DNA from 2 places in the Undibacterium sp. GW821-FHT11B02 genome. Region 1 is predicted to be linked to the other one. Evidence: riboswitches for the same ligand, from Rfam matches in the RefSeq annotation. Region 1 holds a riboswitch; the other holds the start of a gene.
The links. A riboswitch is a leader RNA that binds a small molecule or an ion and turns the genes downstream of it on or off. The one in region 1 is predicted to bind thiamine pyrophosphate.

Region 1 (9,467 bases):
TGAACATATTACTACCAGTGATGCAGCTGCCTATGTGGCAGAAGCCAGTGGTCCGATTGCAGCGACCATTACTGCACATCACTTGTTATATAACCGCAATGAAATTTTCAAAGGCGGTATACGTCCGCATTATTATTGTTTGCCGGTGCTGAAGCGTGAAACCCACAGGCAAGCGTTGGTAAAAGCCGCTGTCTCTGGCAGCAAACGCTTCTTCCTGGGTACCGATTCTGCCCCACATGCCAAAGGCTTGAAAGAACATGCTTGCGGCTGTGCCGGTTGTTATACCGCGCTGCATGCAATGGAATTGTATGCCCAGGCTTTTGAACAGGCTGGCGCACTTGATCAATTGGAGGCTTTTGCCAGTTTTAATGGCCCTGATTTTTATCGGTTGCCGCGCAACAAAACGACAGTCACTTTGATACGTGAAGATTGGCAAATGCCAACTGAACTTCCATTTGCGGATACCAGTATTGTTCCTCTGAACAGTGGCGAAACCCTGCACTGGAAAATGCGTGCAGTCTGAGTAATGAATGCAATGAGTGCACGTTTTTTTGATGACATAGATTGGTCGCAAAGCTGGTACGCAGCAGTGTTACCTGCAGCACAAAAAGTGTTTGCTAACCCTGCTGACTGGCGTACACAGCTCAATCAATTGAGTGCCCAGTCCGGCTTACTCAATCACCGCGATCTGCCAATACAATTCATTGCGCAGGAAGAATTACCCGAGGGTGTTGCCTATGAAGCTTATATCAGCGCCAGTGGACAGGTCCCTACCAGGGAGAATTTGCATGACTTTTTCAACGCATTGGTGTGGCTGAGTTTTCCGCACATTAAGCGGCAACTGAATGCTTTGCAGGCTGCCCAGATTGCCGCCATGGGCATAGGCAAGTCACGCGGACCGGCGCGAGACGCTGCCACTATTTTCGATGAAAATGCTGCACTGCTGGTGGTGGAAGATAATGAGCCAGGTGCTGCATTGATTGCATCCTTGCGTGCGCATGCCTGGCAGGATGCGTTTGTAGAACAGGCACACAAATTCGAGGCACGCAAATTCGGCCAAATTGCCGAAGTCTGGTGTTTTGGCCATGCCTTGATGGAAAAATTAGTTAAGCCCTATAAAGCCATTACTGCGCATACCTGGGTGTTAATGGTTGATAAGACCTACTTTGAGCGGGATACACTTGCCAGATGTGCTTACGTGGATCAACTGGTGGCTGCGCAGCTGGCCAGCCACCCCTTGAGTACGGCAGATTACACCCCCTTGCCCGTACTGGGACTGCCTGGCTGGTGGCCACAGCAGGACCAGGCTTTTTACGCTGATCAGCAAGTGTTCAGGGCAAAACGCCTTAAATCTGACCAGACCGCAGGCTAGTCCCAATAAGCTTAAGCAGCCGCCTTGTTCTGCAGCATTTGGAATAACTGATCTTTCAAACTGATACGCAGTTTTTTCAAGTCTTCTAAGGTAGCGTCGCCCAGATGTTCTTTGCCGTTTTCTGCGCGATTGACGGCTTTATCGGTAGCGTCGTATTCGTCAAATAGTTTTGCGAAATGGGCATTACCAAGTTTCAGTTCATGAATGATTTCCTTAAATTGAGGAAATTCAGTAGACAGCGCGTGATGATCGACTTGCATGGAGACTCCTGAGTTTTGAATAAGGAACATTTTCCTTGTCACCATACTAAGCAATTTACGGTTGCCGCTAATGATCTGGATCAAGCCAGTAACAAATGCGTCAATAAGATCAAGTTGTTTCGTGAATGAAAAACGGGAGCCATGGGCCCCCGTTGATTTTCTTGCTACACACTGAGATAACTTATTGTTCACGTAACCAGGTCTGGGTACGGCCAAATATTGGCGCACCGATATAACCACGCACATTCAGTTTCTTGTTGTTTTCAATCACGCTAAGTTTGCTGCTGTAAAGCTTGCCATTACCTGGGTCAAGTATTTTGCCGCCCGTGTATTCATCGCCGTCTTTTTTCAAGCCGGTCAATATAGTCATGCCGACTATGGGCTGGTCTTTGTTCGCACCTTCACATTTGCCGCATTTGGGATTTTTTTCCGGCGCATCAGCCTCCAAAAACAGTTTCTCTATCTTGCCCTGTAATTCGCCACCGGTTTCTGTGATACGTATCAATGCCTTGGGCTTGCCAGATTTATCATCAATGCTCTTCCAAAGACCGACCGGGCTTTCTTCAGCCTGTCCCAGCATTGGCAAACCAGCTAAAGCAATGAATGCGGATAATACGAATGGAACTGTTTTTTTCATGCTGTCTCCAAAAGAAAAAACGTAGATCTCTGATTTATATGATTTTATTGTACGTGGCAAAGTTTTAACCACGTACAATATTTTTAGAGTCTCTACTTTAACTAAAGGTATTACACAGGTGGCAATTTGCCAAGTTGTTCACGCAGTTTTTGCAGTGTGGCAGAGAAATTCGCTACCCGTTCTTTCTCTTGTGCTATCACTTGTGCAGGCGCTCTGGCAACAAAACCTTCATTACCCAGTTTGGCTTCGGCCTTGGCGATTTCGCCTTCCAGACGGGCGACTTCCTTACTGATACGGGCACGTTCTGCTGCAACATCGATTTCTACCTTCAGCATCAGCTTCGATTCGCCGACGATGGATACCGGTGCCGGTGAATCTGGCAGCGCATCCACAACGGCTACTTCAGACAGTTTCGCCAGCGCTTGCAGGTAGGGGGCAAAAGATTGCAGGCGCGCTTTGTCATCGGCATTGGCAGCTTGCAACAGCAGTGGCACGCGCAGGGCAGGGGACAATTGCATTTCACCACGTAAATTGCGGCAAGCGTCAGTCATGGCTTTTAGTGCCTGCATCCAGGCTTCGGCTGCGGTGTCGACATTCTCTGCCACAAACAATGGATAAGGCTGAACCATGATGCTGTCGCCAGCCGGGTTCAAGATCTTGCCAGCCAGTGGTGCAACGGTTTGCCACAGGGCTTCGGTGACGAAAGGAATAATGGGATGAGCCAGACGCAAGATTGCTTCAAGTACGCGCAGCAAAGTGCGACGGGTGGCACGTTGTTGTGCTTCATTGCCCTGTTGCACCTGTACCTTGGCAACTTCCAGATACCAGTCGCAATATTCATCCCAGACAAATTTGTAGATGGCCGAAGCAATATTGTCGAAGCGGTAGTCGGCAAAGCCCTTTTCTATCTCTGCTTCTGCGCGTTGCAAGCTTGAGATGATCCATTTGTCAGCCTGTGAATAGTCGAGGTCTGCTGCACCAACATCTGCACCAAAGCCGCAATCCTTGCCTTCGGTATTCATCAGTACAAAGCGGGTTGCGTTCCACAATTTATTGCAGAAGTTGCGATAGCCTTCACAACGGCCCAGATCGAAATTGATATTACGGCCCAGCGATGCGTAGCTGGCCATGGTGAAGCGCAGTGCATCAGTACCATAGGCGGGGATGCCATCGGAAAATTCCTTGCGTGTGGCTTTTTCTATGCTGGCCGCTTGCTTGGGATTCATCAAGCCAACAGTGCGTTTGGCGACCAGGTCATCAACACTGATCCCATCAATCAGGTCAATCGGGTCCAGGGTATTGCCCTTGGATTTGGACATTTTCTGTCCGCTGGAATCACGTACCAGACCATGTACATACACGGTATTGAACGGGACCTTGCCAGTGAAGTGCGTAGTCATCATGACCATGCGCGCTACCCAGAAGAAAATGATGTCAAAACCAGTGACCAGTACCGAGGATGGCAGGAACTGTTTGATATCTGGTGTTTCTTCTGGCCAGCCCATGGTAGAGAATGGTACCAGCGCAGATGAGAACCAGGTATCGAGCACGTCATCATCACGCTTCAATGCGCCAGTGTAACCAGCGGCAGCAGCCTTGGCTTTGGCGCCAGCTTCGTCATGGGCAACGAAGATTTCGCCATTGTCACCATACCATGCCGGGATTTGATGCCCCCACCACAATTGGCGTGAAATGCACCAGTCCTGGATGTTGTTCAGCCACTGGTTGTAGGTTGTGGTCCAGTTTTCAGGGATGAATTTGATTTCACCATCAGCGACTTTTTCCAACGCCACTTCAGCAATGGATTTTCCAGGGAAATGTGTGCCTTCTGGTGCCGGCTTGCTCATGGCCATGAACCATTGATCTGTCAGCATGGGTTCGATGACTACATTGGTACGGTCGCCACGTGGCACCATCAGTTTGTGTGGTTTTACCGATTCCAGCAGACCTTGCGCATCCAGGTCAGCAACGATTTGTTTGCGGGCGACGAAACGGTCCATGCCCTGATACACAGCAGGGGCGTTTTCATTGATCTTTGCATCCAATGTCAAGACGCTGATTTGCGCCAGATGATGACGTTGACCGACGGCATAATCGTTGAAGTCATGGGCAGGCGTGATCTTCACGCAGCCGGTACCAAATTCTTTGTCAACATAGCTATCTGCAATTACCGGGATTTCGCGGTCTGTCAGTGGCAACTTGAGCATTTTGCCAACCAGATGGACATAGCGTTCGTCCGTAGGGTCAACCGCAACAGCAACGTCACCCAACAGAGTTTCAGGACGGGTAGTTGCTACCGTCAATTGGCCGGAGCCGTCAGCAAACGGATAATGGATATGCCACATTGAGCCATCTTCTTCTTCCGACACGACTTCCAGATCAGACACTGCCGTACCCAATACCGGGTCCCAGTTGACCAGGCGTTTGCCACGATAGATCAGGCCTTGTTCTACCAGTTTGACAAATACATCGGTCACAACTTTGGAACGCTCGGCATCCATGGTGAAATATTCACGATCCCAATCGGCTGATGCACCCATGCGACGCATCTGGCCGGTGATGGTGGAGCCGGATTTTTCTTTCCATTCCCAGACTTTTTCCAGGAATTTTTCGCGGCCCAGATCGTGGCGCGAAATTTTTTGCGCATCAAGTTGTCGTTCTACTACGATTTGTGTGGCTATACCGGCATGGTCCGTGCCTGGTACCCAGGCTGTATTGTGACCACGCATGCGGTAATAACGGGTCAGGCCATCCATGATGGTCTGGTTGAAGGCATGGCCCATGTGCAGGGTGCCTGTGACATTCGGTGGGGGCAATTGTATGCAGAACGAAGGTTTGCCTTCATCCATGGTGGCGGCAAAATATCCACGTTTTTCCCACTCGCCACGCCAGGATTGTTCGATTTCTGCGGGCTCAAAAGACTTGGCTAATTCCATAATATGATCTGCGGTGATTGCTAAACCTTTGATTATAAATGAGCCGGGTGCAGAAGTCGGGTTTTACTGCAAGTAAAATTATTTAAATAATAATTTTTTCGTGTCATACAAATGAAGCGACAGGCTTGTGTCACGCATAGTGAAATCTGTTGCTATCTTTCTTTTGTGTAATAGATTGTGTCATTGACTTTAAACTGCATATCAAAAACAGCTGGAAAGACGTATCCTTGTTGCCTGCTTCAGGTCTGTTTGACTGTTTTGTCAATTTTTCTTGTTTAAGTTACATACTTCATATCCATGAGGGCATGCATGTTCCAGCTCCGACACCAAAATCAGTGCTTGAAATGGTGCGTATGCTTAGCGAGTTTGCTGCTGGTTTTTCTGACCTGTCCCCACTTGGTCAGAGCCGACAACACTTCCGATTTTGCAGCGATCGAAGCAATGCATGATCTGGCAGACAAAGACAATACCGCTGCACTCAGACAGCTGCAGGCATATAATGCAAAAATTGGTGCCAATGCTGATTACGGTTTGCGTGCTGAATTGTTGAAAACCCTGATTACCATTCTGTACGACGCTGGCAAGAATAAAGAAGCAAACGCCACCAATGCCGAGTTGATGCAGTTGGCACGTGCGCATAATGATAGCGACATGATTGCCCTGGCCTTGATCGGGGAAGCGCTTCAATTGCTGGATCAGGGTAAATTTGCACTTGCCCTGGTCAAGCTGGGTGATACGCAGCAGTCCTTACGTGACAGTACCAATGCAGAAGTACTGATGCGTCTGAATATCGCATTTGGCACGGTGCATCTGGCAATAGGTAATTTTGACAAGTCGCTGGCTTATTGCCTGGAAGCCTTGCGGTTGACTGACCAGATACCACGGCGTCGTGCCCAAGCCAGGCTATACCGCATGGAAGCCATTTCCCGCCTTTATCTGAACATGCATAATGCAGAAAAAGCATTGGAAACGACGACCGAAGCATTGGCGATAACACCGAAAATTGATTCCCCTAAAACTATTTCATCCCTGATGATGGCGCGTGGCCTGGCATTAACAGATCTTGGCAGGCACGCCGAAGCGCTGGATGCTTACAACACTGTCTTGCAGATTGCCACAGACGACGGCATGCCCGTTGTTGCGGCGACTGCTCTGGGTAATATTTCAGACTATTATTTACGCGTCCACCAATACGATCAGGCTGAGCAAGCAGCCAGAACAGCGCTGAAAAAAGCCCAGGAGATTGATGATCCCTTTGCCGTGGCGATGGCCAAGGCCAATATAGGATTTGGACTGGCCGGTCAAAGAAAATTTGCGCAAGGCATCACGTATATCAATGAATCCAAAAAGTTTTTCATGGAGACCGGTTCCAAGTCGGATATGGAAAGCTTGTTGAGTGAAATAGGAACGATGTACGAAACCGCAGGCATGCATAAAGAGGCATTGGCAACAGTGCGTGAGCAACAAAAACTCAGTGATGAATTGTTTCGTTCAGACCGCGCGCGTGCAGTGGCGACATTGCAGGAACAGTTCAATGCACAACAGAGACAAAAACAGATTGAATTATTGGGCCGTGAAAATCAGCTTAAAGATGCGGACATTAAAAATCGCCAGTTGCAGCAAATAATTTTATTGCTGGCTGCGGTAGTGACAGTCATGATAGGCGTAGTGATTTTTTTCCTCTATCAACGGGTACGTAAAACTAATGAAAAATTAATAGAAGTTAATCAGCAACTGGAATTTCACGCAGTGCGTGATCCTCTGACGGGTTTGTACAATCGCCGTTCTTTCGTTGATCTGATGAAGGCCAGGGTAGTCTTGCCGGAAGGGGAGCGCCGTGAGGATAGTCTGGAAAATCCAGACTGTCTGATCTTGATGGATATCGATCATTTTAAAAACATCAATGACAATTATGGTCATGCGGCTGGCGACGCAGTGCTGATGGAAGTAGCGCAACGTTTGCGCAATACTGTACGTGATACAGATATGGTGTTGCGCTGGGGTGGTGAAGAGTTTTTAATTTATTCACCGCGTTCCAATCCGGCGCAACTGAAGAGCCTGGTAGACCGCATCCTGCGCGGTATAGGTGAACATAGAGTGGAAGTGGGTGGCGTCAAGATTGCCGTTACCCTGACGGCCGGTTTTATCAGTCTGCCGTTTTCAGGCATTCCAGAAACAGTGTGCAATTGGGAAAAAGCCTTGCAAATTGCCGACATGGCCCTGTATCTGGGCAAGGTAAATGGACGTAATCGCGCCTATGGCGTCAGCAAATTATTGATTGCCTATGAAGAAGCATTGCCAGTGCTGGATCATGATTTATCGGCAGCAATCAAGGCAGGCATGGTGGAATTGACCGAGGTACATGGACCAGTGCAAGTGCTCGCCGGCAATGTTGTCGGATATGTAGCGGAAACGGAGGCTACACTAGCCGATGAAGATAAATAAGCACTTCGTATAGAAAAAAGTCGTATAATCTGACGTCGTCGCGGCTTTGTTTTTAAGGCCCGAAGAAAAAATGCTAGGGGTCCTGCCATCACACTATGAATAGTGATGTCGGGTGAGAAATACCCTCGAACCTGATCTGGATAATGCCAGCGAAGGGAAGCTGCCGAAGACTTCTTGCCACCCTCAGCGTGTGCATCCCGACTTTGGAAACTCCTTTGCTGGCTCCATGCCAACAAAGCAAAGGAGCCAAAATGAACGCCAACCCGCAATTCCTGTCCGCTACTGCCACGGTAGACGAGGCAGCCATACAGCCACTGCCAAATTCCCGCAAAACCTATATACAGGGCAGCCGCCCTGATATCCGTGTACCGATGCGTGAAATCAGCCAGTCAGATACCCCAGCCATGTTCGGCTCGGAAAAAAATCCGCCTATCTATGTGTATGACACTTCCGGCCCGTACACCGATCCCGCAGTAAAAATCGATATTCGCTCTGGCCTGGCATCCGTACGCGGTGCATGGATAGCCGAGCGTAATGACACCGAAGAACTGGCTGGTCCGACATCCGAATATGGCATCGCCCGCCTGCATGACCCAAAGCTGGCCGAATTGCGTTTCAACCTCAAACGCTTGCCGCGTCGTGCGCTGACGGGCAAAAATGTCTCACAAATGCATTACGCGCGTCAGGGCATCATCACGCCAGAAATGGAATTTGTCGCCATCCGCGAAAACCTGCGCAGGAAAGAGTATCTGGAAAACCTGAAAGCCTCCGGTCCCATGGGCAACAAGCTGGCAGAAGTCATGGGACGCCAGCATCCGGGTCAATCTTTTGGTGCGGCGATACCGGAAGAAATCACGTCAGAATTCGTGCGTTCAGAAATCGCCCGTGGTCGCGCCATTATCCCTGCCAATATCAATCACCCGGAAATCGAGCCGATGATCATAGGCCGTAATTTCCTGGTCAAGATCAATGCCAATATTGGTAACTCTGCCGTGACTTCTTCCATTGGCGAAGAAGTCGAGAAAATGACCTGGGCGATACGCTGGGGTGGCGACAATGTGATGGATTTGTCGACCGGCAAACACATACACGAAACCCGCGAATGGATCATCCGCAATTCACCGGTACCTATCGGTACTGTGCCTATCTATCAGGCGCTGGAAAAAGTGAATGGCAAGGCAGAAGACCTGACCTGGGAAATCTTCCGCGACACACTCATTGAACAAGCAGAGCAAGGTGTCGATTATTTCACCATCCACGCCGGGGTACGTCTGCAATATGTACCGATGACAGCCAAGCGCCTCACAGGTATCGTGTCACGCGGCGGTTCCATCATGGCGAAATGGTGCCTGGCACATCATAAGGAAAGCTTCCTGTACGAGCATTTCGAAGATATCTGCGAAATCATGAAGGCATATGACGTGTCCTTCAGTCTGGGCGATGGCTTGCGCCCGGGTTCTATCTATGACGCCAATGATGAAGCGCAGTTAGGTGAATTGAAAACCCTGGGTGAGTTGACCCAGATCGCCTGGAAGCACGATGTACAAGTCATGATAGAAGGCCCCGGTCACGTGCCCATGCATTTGATCAAAGAAAACATGGACCTGCAACTTGAGCAATGCCATGAAGCACCTTTCTATACGCTGGGCCCATTGACTACCGACATCGCCCCTGGTTATGACCACATTACGTCCGGCATAGGTGCCGCACAAATCGGCTGGTATGGCACTGCCATGCTGTGCTATGTAACACCAAAAGAACATCTGGGTTTACCTAACAAGGTGGATGTCAAGGATGGCATCATTACCTACAAGATC
Region 2 (9,467 bases), on a different contig from region 1:
CCGGCGGAGCGTCTGGCAGAGGTCTTGAAAACCACAGGGCTGGAAGCCATGGGAAGGCGTTTCTTTGTGCAATAGTCTCTTATTCAGGACTTACGCAAAATTGCCCCAGCAAGGCGTCGGTGACGAAGGCAGTACATTGGTACTTGGTCTTGTAAATGCGGGAGCTGCAACGCAGCTGGGGCGGTTTTGCGTAAGTCCTATTATTGTGACATATTGCAAGTTGGTCACTGTCAGGTCATAAAAAATGATTAATATCATTTATGCTTAATTCAGTTCAATCATCATTATCATCAATAAAGGATAGAAAACATGCTGGCCGCCGTTGACTTGGGTTCCAACAGTTTTCGCATGCACATCGCCCGACATGAAGGCGATGTCATTAAAGTCGTTAAAAGTGCGCGCGACCCCATACGTCTTGCCGCAGGCCTGGATCGTAATGGCAACCTGACGCCAGACGCGATACAAAAAGCAGTTTCATGCCTGGCGCGCTTTCGGGAAATTCTGGATGCTTATCCGGTAGAAAATCTGCGGGTTGTCGCCACCAATACTATACGCATTGCAAAAAACGCCACGCAATTATTGCCGCTGGCTGAAGCAGCAATTGGCTGCCCTATCGAAGTGATATCGGGTGAGGAAGAGGGCCGCCTGATTTATATGGGTGTCTCGAATGCGGTGGCAATTCCTGGTGAACGCCGGCTGGTACTCGATATCGGTGGCGGTTCAACCGAGGTGATATTGGGCCATGGTCACGAGATTGCCAGGGTTGAATCTTTCAGCATAGGTACCGTTAAGCACAGTGCCAGTTTCTTCCAGGATGGTCGTTTGACTGATGCAGCTTTTGAAGCTGCGATCTTGTCTGCCCGCTCCATGTTTGAAGATTCTGCACCACCGTATCAGCCTCAGCACTGGCGTAAAGCTTATGGGTCTTCCGGTACCATGCGTGCCATTTCAGACGCTATCGGCAAAGGTGGTTTGGGTGACGGCACACTGACACTGAAAAATCTCAATCTGCTCAAGCAATATTGTGTGCAGACCGGGCAGATAGAACAACTGGAATTGAGCGGTATCAAACCTGAACGGGTCGCCATGGTAGTGGGTGGTCTAGCCATCCTGATAGGCTTGATGACGGAATTCAATATCGCCATCTTGTTGCCGGTAGAAGCCGGTTTGCGCATGGGGGTAATGTGGGATTTGTACCTGCGCGCCACCAAGCGTGACCGTCGTGAAGTCGCGGTGCAAAGCATGGCGCAGGTGTTTCATAGTGATTTGTCGCGTGCTAACCGGGTGGCAGATATGGCGAAATCGCTCTACCTGCAATTGAAACCATCGTCGGAAATTTATACACGTCTGCTGCAATGGAGTGCCACTCTGCACGAAGTCGGTATGGTGATATCGCATACCGGCTATCACAAGCATGGTGCTTACATGATAGAAAACGCCGACATGGCAGGTTTTACCACGCGCGAACAAAGAGTGATGAGCAAGCTGATTCTCAGTCAGAAAGGCAATTTGCGCAAGATCGGTGACGGGTTGGCAGATGTGGATTTTGCCAAGGCCGTGCTGGCCTTGCGTCTGTCAGTCATGCTCATGCATTCACGTGCAGAGATTGACTTTGAAGATATCCGCCTGAAGATGAAGGGCAGGGTAGAGCTGGAAATGAAACGCGACTGGGTCAGTGTCCATCCAACAGTGGCCTACTGGTTGCAAAAAGAAATTGAAGCCTGGCGAGAGATCGGGATAGATTTCTTGGTCAGGGCGAATGTGTAAATTTTTTCGTCAGCCATATTGGCAATTCCTTGCCCTGTAATTTTATTTGGGCAAGGATGCAATGTTATCAAATTCAATCAAATGCAATCAGCCACCATCAATGACCTGAATACACGTCCCAGTAATTTTCCGGATTTATCATAGGCTTCAAATAATACCGTGCCGCCAAACTTGTTTGGTTTCGCGCCCAGCATGTCATAAAAGTGGATCTTGCTGACTGCTTTTAACGGAAATGAAACGATAGCCAGTTTCCCCAAATGCGGGTCGTGTTGCAGTTTGTGGATATGGATAAGTGATACTTCCGCCTCATTGAGTTTGCGATAGGCAGCTGAATTCGGATCGGTGTCATAATCAAGATCGCTGGATACAGGATACACTTTCATCCTGATGTCTTGATTGACTGCCTTGCCATCGATTTTCCCGACCAGTGTTCCATCAGTCAATTTGTCAATTTGTATTTCAAATTGACTGTTGCCATTGCCAAAATCGGGAAAACTGGCGTGGCATTTTAAAACTTCTTCCGCACTCGCAAGATTGACTAGCAGGGAGCTTGCGATAGCAAAAATATACTTGAACGTATTCATCATGCCTGGTCCTTTTGGTTAAATGCCAGGTTCAGGATGACATAGTCTGCGTGTGACGCCACGCATTGCTTGCGAAGTATTGAATATCAGTACCAAAGGTAATAAAAAACCCGATGCCAGATTTATCTGGCATCGGGTTTTGAACGGCGTAAACCGTATCAGAAATCGAATTGCGCTGACACTTTGTATGTACGTGGCGCACCAGGGAATAAATAACCACCCAGTGATTGCGTCACATCACGCCAGTAGAATTTGTTCAGAGCATTGTCGATATTGAAGCGCAACGTAGTTGCCGTACCGGCTATTTGTGTGGCGTAGCGTGCGCCGAGGTTGATGACGTGGTAACCAGGTACTGTGACGCTGTTATCCGGGCTGAATACCTTGTTGCCTGCATACTGCCAGGTTGCGTTCAGATTCAGGCCACGGATGTCGGCAACGGCATAATCAACATAGACAGAAGACTTTAATTTTGGCACGTTCATGACGCGTTTGCCATCCAGTTCCGCGATACCAGTGTCTTGCTGCTTGGCGTCCAGCGCGGTCATGCTGGCACCAATGTTCCATTGCGGAGCCAGCTTGCCCTGTACTGACAGTTCCAGGCCGGTATGCAGTGCTTCACCATTGCTGACGTAAGTATTGCTGCTATTGATGTATTCCAGTGGTTTTTTAATGCGGAATACAGCGGCAGAAATGCTCAGGTCGCGTTGCAGGTCAGCTTTGGCACCGATTTCAAACTGGGTTGATTTGGCAGGGTCCAGCATCTTGTTTTCATTGCTGGTGCCAAATGGGGCGATACCACCATGTTCCAACCCTTCTGCAAAACTGGCGTAGAGCGACCATTGCTGTGCCGGTTTGAACACGACAGCAGCGCTGGATAGCAATTTGTTTTGATCATAGCCAGGGTTATCGAATTGGCTGCGCGAGATATGCAGTTGACGCAACCCTAAGTGCAGTTTCAGATTATCTTGCAGGCTGATGATGTCTTGTACAAAGGCAGACCATTCCTTGTCAGTACGGCGCAGCAAAACCGGGCCGGTCTTATTGGTAGACGAAGGAACCGTCACAGGGTGGAATAAATTGCTGCTACCCACATAGTCATACACGTAGTCACCAAAATAATCTTTACGTTGTGAATTGCTGAGACCGATGGCGAGTTCATGACGTACAGAGCCAGTCGTCAATTTGCCGTTCAGCAGCGCCTGGCTGCCGCGCATTGATTTTGATTCATTAACGCTTTGGTAGTCATACACATCATAATCGCCATTTGCGCAATAACCAGGGTAGAGATTCGCTGCACCACAACCATAAGGGAAGGCTGTGTAATCGTCACGTTTGAATTCATGTTTGTTGGCAGACAGGCTGGCTTGCCAGTCTTTGTTGATCTGGTATTCAAAACGCAAACCCAGATTGCTGTTGCGTGTATCCACAGGTTTGGCCCAGGGCTGTGCATTCAGCATCAGGTCTGCTGGCACACCGCGTGGCAAATCCGTGCCATTGAATAATTGAAAACCAGGAACCGACAACTGCGATTTATGCTGATAATCAGCATCGATCTGCAACAACGCCTGCGGTGTGATATGCCAGTCAAATGCAGCGGACACGAATTGGCGTTCACCATCTGCACCTTTGACATAAGAACGCAAGCGCTCACCTGCAGCATTGATGCGGAAACCAAACTGGCGGTCGCTGGAATAGTCGCTGATATCTGCTGCGCCATACAGCGTGCCACGTTCACTGATTTCCAGGTTGACCGAGCGCAGCGGTGCACTGGTCGGACGTTTGGTCACATAGTTGATGATACCGCCCGGTGTAGCAAAACCAGCCTGGAAACCGGCGATGCCTTTAAGTATTTCTATACGCTCCTTGTTTTCCAGCGGGATAGAGGCATCACCAGGAATGGCGAAACCATCCTTGCGGTAGCTGGATGAATTATCGAGGGCAAAGCCACGTATCGAGAATTGTTCGGCATAGCCGATGGCGTTGTAGGCATCATTCACGCTGGCATCGAATTTCATTGCATCGGTGGTCTGGCGCACGCGCAAATCCTGCATCTGGCTGCTGGTCATGACATTTACCGAGAAAGGGGTATCGACCAAGGCTGTTTCGATAAAGCCGGATGCCTTGCTGCGCTCTGCTTTCACTTCGGAAGTCTTGTTGCCTGTTACCACGACTTCAGGCAGAGATTTATCTGCGGTTTGGGCATATGCCTGCGGCAATAAGGCAAATGCCTGTGCAATGGAAAAAGCCAGCAGGGCAGGGCGAAATGGTGTATCAGACATGGTTTGCTCTTTATTTGCTATTTAATGCGTTGCGGATGACAGCGCGGGAGCAAACAAAGAAACGGACAGACGGGACTTTGCGCTTCCCTTCGCTGGCATTATCCAGATCAGGTAGAAGGGACTCTCTCACCCGGAAACGTTTGTTTCCAGGACCCCTAGCGAAGCCGGTACTTTAACATGAAAGCGGGCAGCAGGACTTGAACAGTGATCTGGTGTGCAGTGGAATCTTGATGTTAATTAAAAAAATACTATTTTCCCAATTAATTGTTGAAATACATACATGTATAACGTGCATGTATAATCGGCAAATAATGTCTGTTCAAATAACCATTTATACACACTTCAACATCTCAATCTCAATATGTTTACATCCAATTTTCAGCGCTTGGGTTTAATTTTTTGCCTGTTCGGCGTTACGTCAGTCTTTGCTCAAGAAGGTGCATCTGCGCCGGAATATACGCTTAAACGCGAGAATGACTCAACTGGCTCGCGTATCCGTCAAAATGCTGTGACTGGTATGAAAGTACCTGCCAATAAATCTTATGCTGAGTTGACTAGCGAGCAAAAATCCATTGTTCGTTCATTGTATGAACATCTGGATGAAGCGGATGAACCACCTTATCCATTAAAAGGCACCAAAGCAATTCTCAGTGCGATTTCGAATGCCCAGGATGTACTTCATCTGCAAGGGGATTTGTCTGTCTTTGTCGAAGTCAATGCAGATGGGACACCAAATGCTGTTGGTGTGATGAAATCGCCGGATGAAAGGATGACAAACCTGGTTGCGACGGCATTGATACAGGAACGATATAAGCCTGGTCTGTGCAAGGGGACACCGTGCAAAATGCAATTTCCCTTACGCATCAAATTAAGCACAACAAGATAAACACTAACCCTGCATGAGTGCAGGGTTTGTAGACGCTGTTTGATCTCAATTTCGACTTTGAACAGCTGGTTTTCCAGGGCTTTCATATGATCTGAAATTACGCCAAAGTCCTTCGCAAGAATACACTACCAGAGCAGCCCAGATAGCAATAAAGCCAGCCAGTTTGTTCGAGTCAAAAGGTTCGTGATACAGCCATACACCAAGCAGTAACTGAACCAATGGTGACATGTACTGCAACAAACCCAGTGTGGTCATGGGAATGCGTCTTGCACCGGCGGCAAACAACAGCAGCGGAATGGCGGTGATGGGGCCACTGATCATGATCAGTATTTTGATATCGATGTTGCTGCTGACGAAGGTATTCTGGCCATGCATGCCCATCCAGATCAGGTAGCCAAAGGCGAAGGGGAACAGCAGGGCAGTTTCCAGCGACAGACCTTCCAGTGCACCCAGCGCCGAGGTTTTGCGCAACAGGCCATAGGTACCAAAGGTGGTCGCCAGGATCAAGCCTATCAACGGCAAATGGCCAGCCTGCCATGTCAGCCAGGCCACGCCACAGGCTGCCAGTGCAACTGCCAACCATTGCATTGGGCGCAGGCGTTCACGCAGCCATACTGAGCCGATGAGAATGTTGACCAACGGGGTAATAAAATAACCAAGACTGGCGTCGATGATATGACCATGATTGACTGCCCAGATATACACAAACCAGTTGGCTGACAGCAGCAGAGCGCTGATGGCAAAACCACCTATCAGTTTGGGTTGTCGTGCAGCTTCACTGATCCATGACCATTGCTTGCGCCAGGTCAGTACACCAAACAGGAATAGCAGTGACCACACCATGCGATTGAGTAAAATCTCCAGTGCAGGTACTTCATGCAGGGCTTTGAAATAGATAGGGAAAAGGCCCCAGAGAAGATACGCGGAGCCTGCAAACAAGATACCTTTACGCATTGATGCCAATCAAAATAAGAAAGCCCGGCAGAACAGGCGAGACAGCTATTATCGCCTTAAAGCGGATTGCTTGCTTTTCACAGTCATTTTGATTTGGCTGTTTGTATGTGCTTGCACAGTGCTTCGGTACCGTCGAGTATGCGTGGTCCGGCACGATTGAGCCAATCACCGTTGACGGCATAGAAGTTATTTTTTTTAACTGCAGTCAGAATGGGGAATTGTCGCCAGTCGGCCAAAGCTTCCACATTGTCACCGCTGGTCAGCATCATGTCGGGGTTGGTCGCCAACACTGCTTCAGTAGTAATGGTGGAACTGAGTTCCTTCAATTTGCCAAATACATTTCTGCCGCCGCACAGGCGTATTGCGTCTGACACCATATGATGATCATTGAGTGTCATCAGCGGCCTGCGCGCCATCTGGTAAAACACACTGACCGGGGTTGCTGATGCTGGCAAGGCGTAGGTCTTACGCAAATTATCCAGACGCAGGCGGAATTGTTGCGCAGCAGCTCTACCTACCGCATCTGTGCCTGCCAGTGTTGCCAGCCGCTCTATTGAGGTCGCCACCATTTCAAAATCATGGGGTTCGCTTTCAAAAACGGTGATGTTATTACTGCGTAATTTGTTGGCGAGTATCCTGGCATTGCCGGTCCCCCAGATGATGACCAGATCGGGTTTCAGGGCCAGCAGGCGTTCCAGGTCCAGGGCAAAGATATTTCCTATTGAAGGCAGTTTTTTTGCGGCTTCCGGATAATCGCTGTAGTCAGTGACGGCAACAATTTGTTTGGCCGCACCGGCTTCAAACAATAATTCGGTAATGTGTGGCGCCAGACTGACGATGCGTTGCGCCGGTTTGGCTACGGTAACCTGGCGTTGTGCATCATCAAGTACGGTGATGGCAGCTTGTGCCATATCTGTAGCAAAAACACCAGCAAGCAGCGCCAGCGTACCTGCGGCGTACAAGCGTTTCAGCGCAGGTGTTACGGCTTGCAGAACGCGCATCAAATTTCCAGATTGTCGATCAGGCGGGTACCGCCCAGTTTGGCCGCAGCGACGACTACCAACGGTGCTTGCTGGGCAATGTCACCGGCAGACGGCGGTTGCAGATCGGCGCGTTTGCGGATGGAAATATAATCCGGTTTCCAGTGACGTGCCGCCAGTCTGGCCATGGCTTCACGCTCAAGTTCGAACATATCCAGATGCCCGGCACGCACTTCAGCGGCGACTTCATTCAGGGTCTGGTACAGTGCTGGTGCTTCAGCACGTTCTGCTGCTGACAGATACATATTGCGGGAGGACAGCGCCAGACCATCGTCTGCCCGGTAAGTTTCTGCCGCGATGATTTCAGTCGGCAGTGCGAATTGTTTGCTCATGTTACGGACTATCATCAACTGTTGATAATCTTTTTTACCAAACACCGCAACACGTGGCTGCACGCATGAAAACAGTTTCAGTACGACCGTGGTGACGCCAGTAAAAAAACCGGGACGGAATTCGCCTTCGAGGATATTGCCCAGATCATCTGGCGGACGCACGCGGTATTCTTGTGGTTCTGGGTACAGGTCTTTTTCTGTCGGTGCAAACAAGACATAGACGCCTTCTTTTTCCAGCTTTTCTACATCGGCCTGGAAAGTACGCGGATATTTGTCAAAGTCTTCGTTAGGGCCAAACTGCAGGCGATTGACAAAAATCGATGCAACAACTGGATCGCCGTGTTTTTTTGCCAGCCGCATCAGGGATAAGTGCCCCTCATGCAGATTGCCCATCGTCGGCACAAATGCAGTACGCAATTGTCCGCTTAGCTGGTCGCGCAATTCTTCAATCGAGGAAATGATTTTCATGATGCAGTTCTATGTTAATGAATAGGTTGGTGTTAGTGCAAATGGATGACGCACAAATCAGGCTGGTGAATAGGCCAGGCGCACATAAATCGGCGCAAAGGCTTCGGCCTGCGTGATTTCTATCAGCGTTTCCTTGGCCAGTTCAAGCAGGGCGACAAAATTGACGACCAGCACAGGCGCACCCCGGCTGGGGTCAAACAGATCAGAGAATTCTACAAATTTGGCCGACTGCAATTTACGTAAAATGCCAGTCATGTGTTCGCGGACCGATAACTCTTCCCGGCTGATTTTATGATGTGCCACCAGCGTTGCCCGTTTCAGTACATCGGCCCAGGCAGACTGCAAATCGGCAATCTCTACATGGGGCCAGTGCAGGACGGTATTTTGTTCAATGAAAACCTGGGCATGCAAGAAATCGCGTCCCAGCTGTGGCACAGCATTCAGGTCATAGGCCGCCAGTTTCATTTGCTCATATTCAAGCAGGCGGCGTACCAGTTCGGCACGTGGATCGTCCGCTTCATCGCTGTCAGCACTTTTATTCGATGGCAGCAGCATGCGTGATTTGATTTCAATCAGCATGGCAGCCATCAGCAGGTATTCTGCAGCCAGTTCCAGATTGTGTTTGCGTATCTGATCAACATACTGCAGATATTGCAAGGTGACTTGCGCCATTGGAATATCGAGGATGTTGAAGTTTTGCTTGCGTATCAGGTAAAGCAGCAAATCCAGTGGCCCTTCAAATGCTTCCAGAAAAATTTCCAGCGCGTCGGGCGGGATGTAAAGATCAGTAGGAAGCTTGAACAGTGGCTCGCCATATAATTTGGCAAAGGCTAGCCCATCAACAACATCAGGTGTGCTGTCAACGGCACCAACCAGTGGCAATTCGGTTGGCGGTAACACATTGGTGGTTGTCACAAGCTTCTCTGTCTACAGACGGGTGTGGGCGGTGTTAGCCCTTGTTTTGATAAACGTAAGCTTGTTGATTGACGCGGGATTCGAGTTGACGCTTTTGGGTATCGAGATCAACCGGTGTCTTGTCCCACAGCAGGGCACGGCCATCGCGCTGGCTTTGTTCCAAAGCAGGATTGGCCTTTTTCAGGTCTTTGATGAAGTTGGTTGCTTCGGATTCGTACAGCGGGAATTGCTTGGAGAATTTC

Region 2: it holds a riboswitch for thiamine pyrophosphate, as region 1 does, so the genes downstream of both, AC1RVX_RS24395 (TonB-dependent siderophore receptor) here and thiC (phosphomethylpyrimidine synthase ThiC) in region 1, are expected to answer to the same signal.

Annotation. Positions count from the first base shown of each region.
Region 1 covers NZ_JBXASD010000005.1:2,282-11,748, forward strand. Annotated here, with positions in the region: gene pyrC (dihydroorotase) at 1-523, shown strand, start outside; gene AC1RVX_RS11220 (DUF3025 domain-containing protein) at 536-1,372, shown strand; gene AC1RVX_RS11225 (HP1242/YdcH family protein) at 1,384-1,824, opposite strand; gene AC1RVX_RS11230 (DUF2147 domain-containing protein) at 1,814-2,212, opposite strand; gene AC1RVX_RS11235 (valine--tRNA ligase) at 2,380-5,205, opposite strand; gene AC1RVX_RS11240 (GGDEF domain-containing protein) at 5,647-7,650, shown strand; TPP riboswitch at 7,716-7,825, shown strand; gene thiC (phosphomethylpyrimidine synthase ThiC) at 7,902-9,467, shown strand, end outside.
Region 2 covers NZ_JBXASD010000013.1:104,919-114,385, forward strand. Annotated here, with positions in the region: gene AC1RVX_RS24380 (class I SAM-dependent methyltransferase) at 1-75, shown strand, start outside; gene AC1RVX_RS24385 (Ppx/GppA phosphatase family protein) at 310-1,767, shown strand; gene AC1RVX_RS24390 (hypothetical protein) at 1,845-2,354, opposite strand; gene AC1RVX_RS24395 (TonB-dependent siderophore receptor) at 2,510-4,630, opposite strand; TPP riboswitch at 4,698-4,797, opposite strand; gene AC1RVX_RS24400 (hypothetical protein) at 4,992-5,516, shown strand; gene rarD (EamA family transporter RarD) at 5,562-6,470, opposite strand; gene AC1RVX_RS24410 (cobalamin-binding protein) at 6,554-7,471, opposite strand; gene panC (pantoate--beta-alanine ligase) at 7,471-8,310, opposite strand; gene AC1RVX_RS24420 (segregation and condensation protein A) at 8,368-9,225, opposite strand; gene AC1RVX_RS24425 (DUF3460 family protein) at 9,260-9,467, opposite strand, start outside.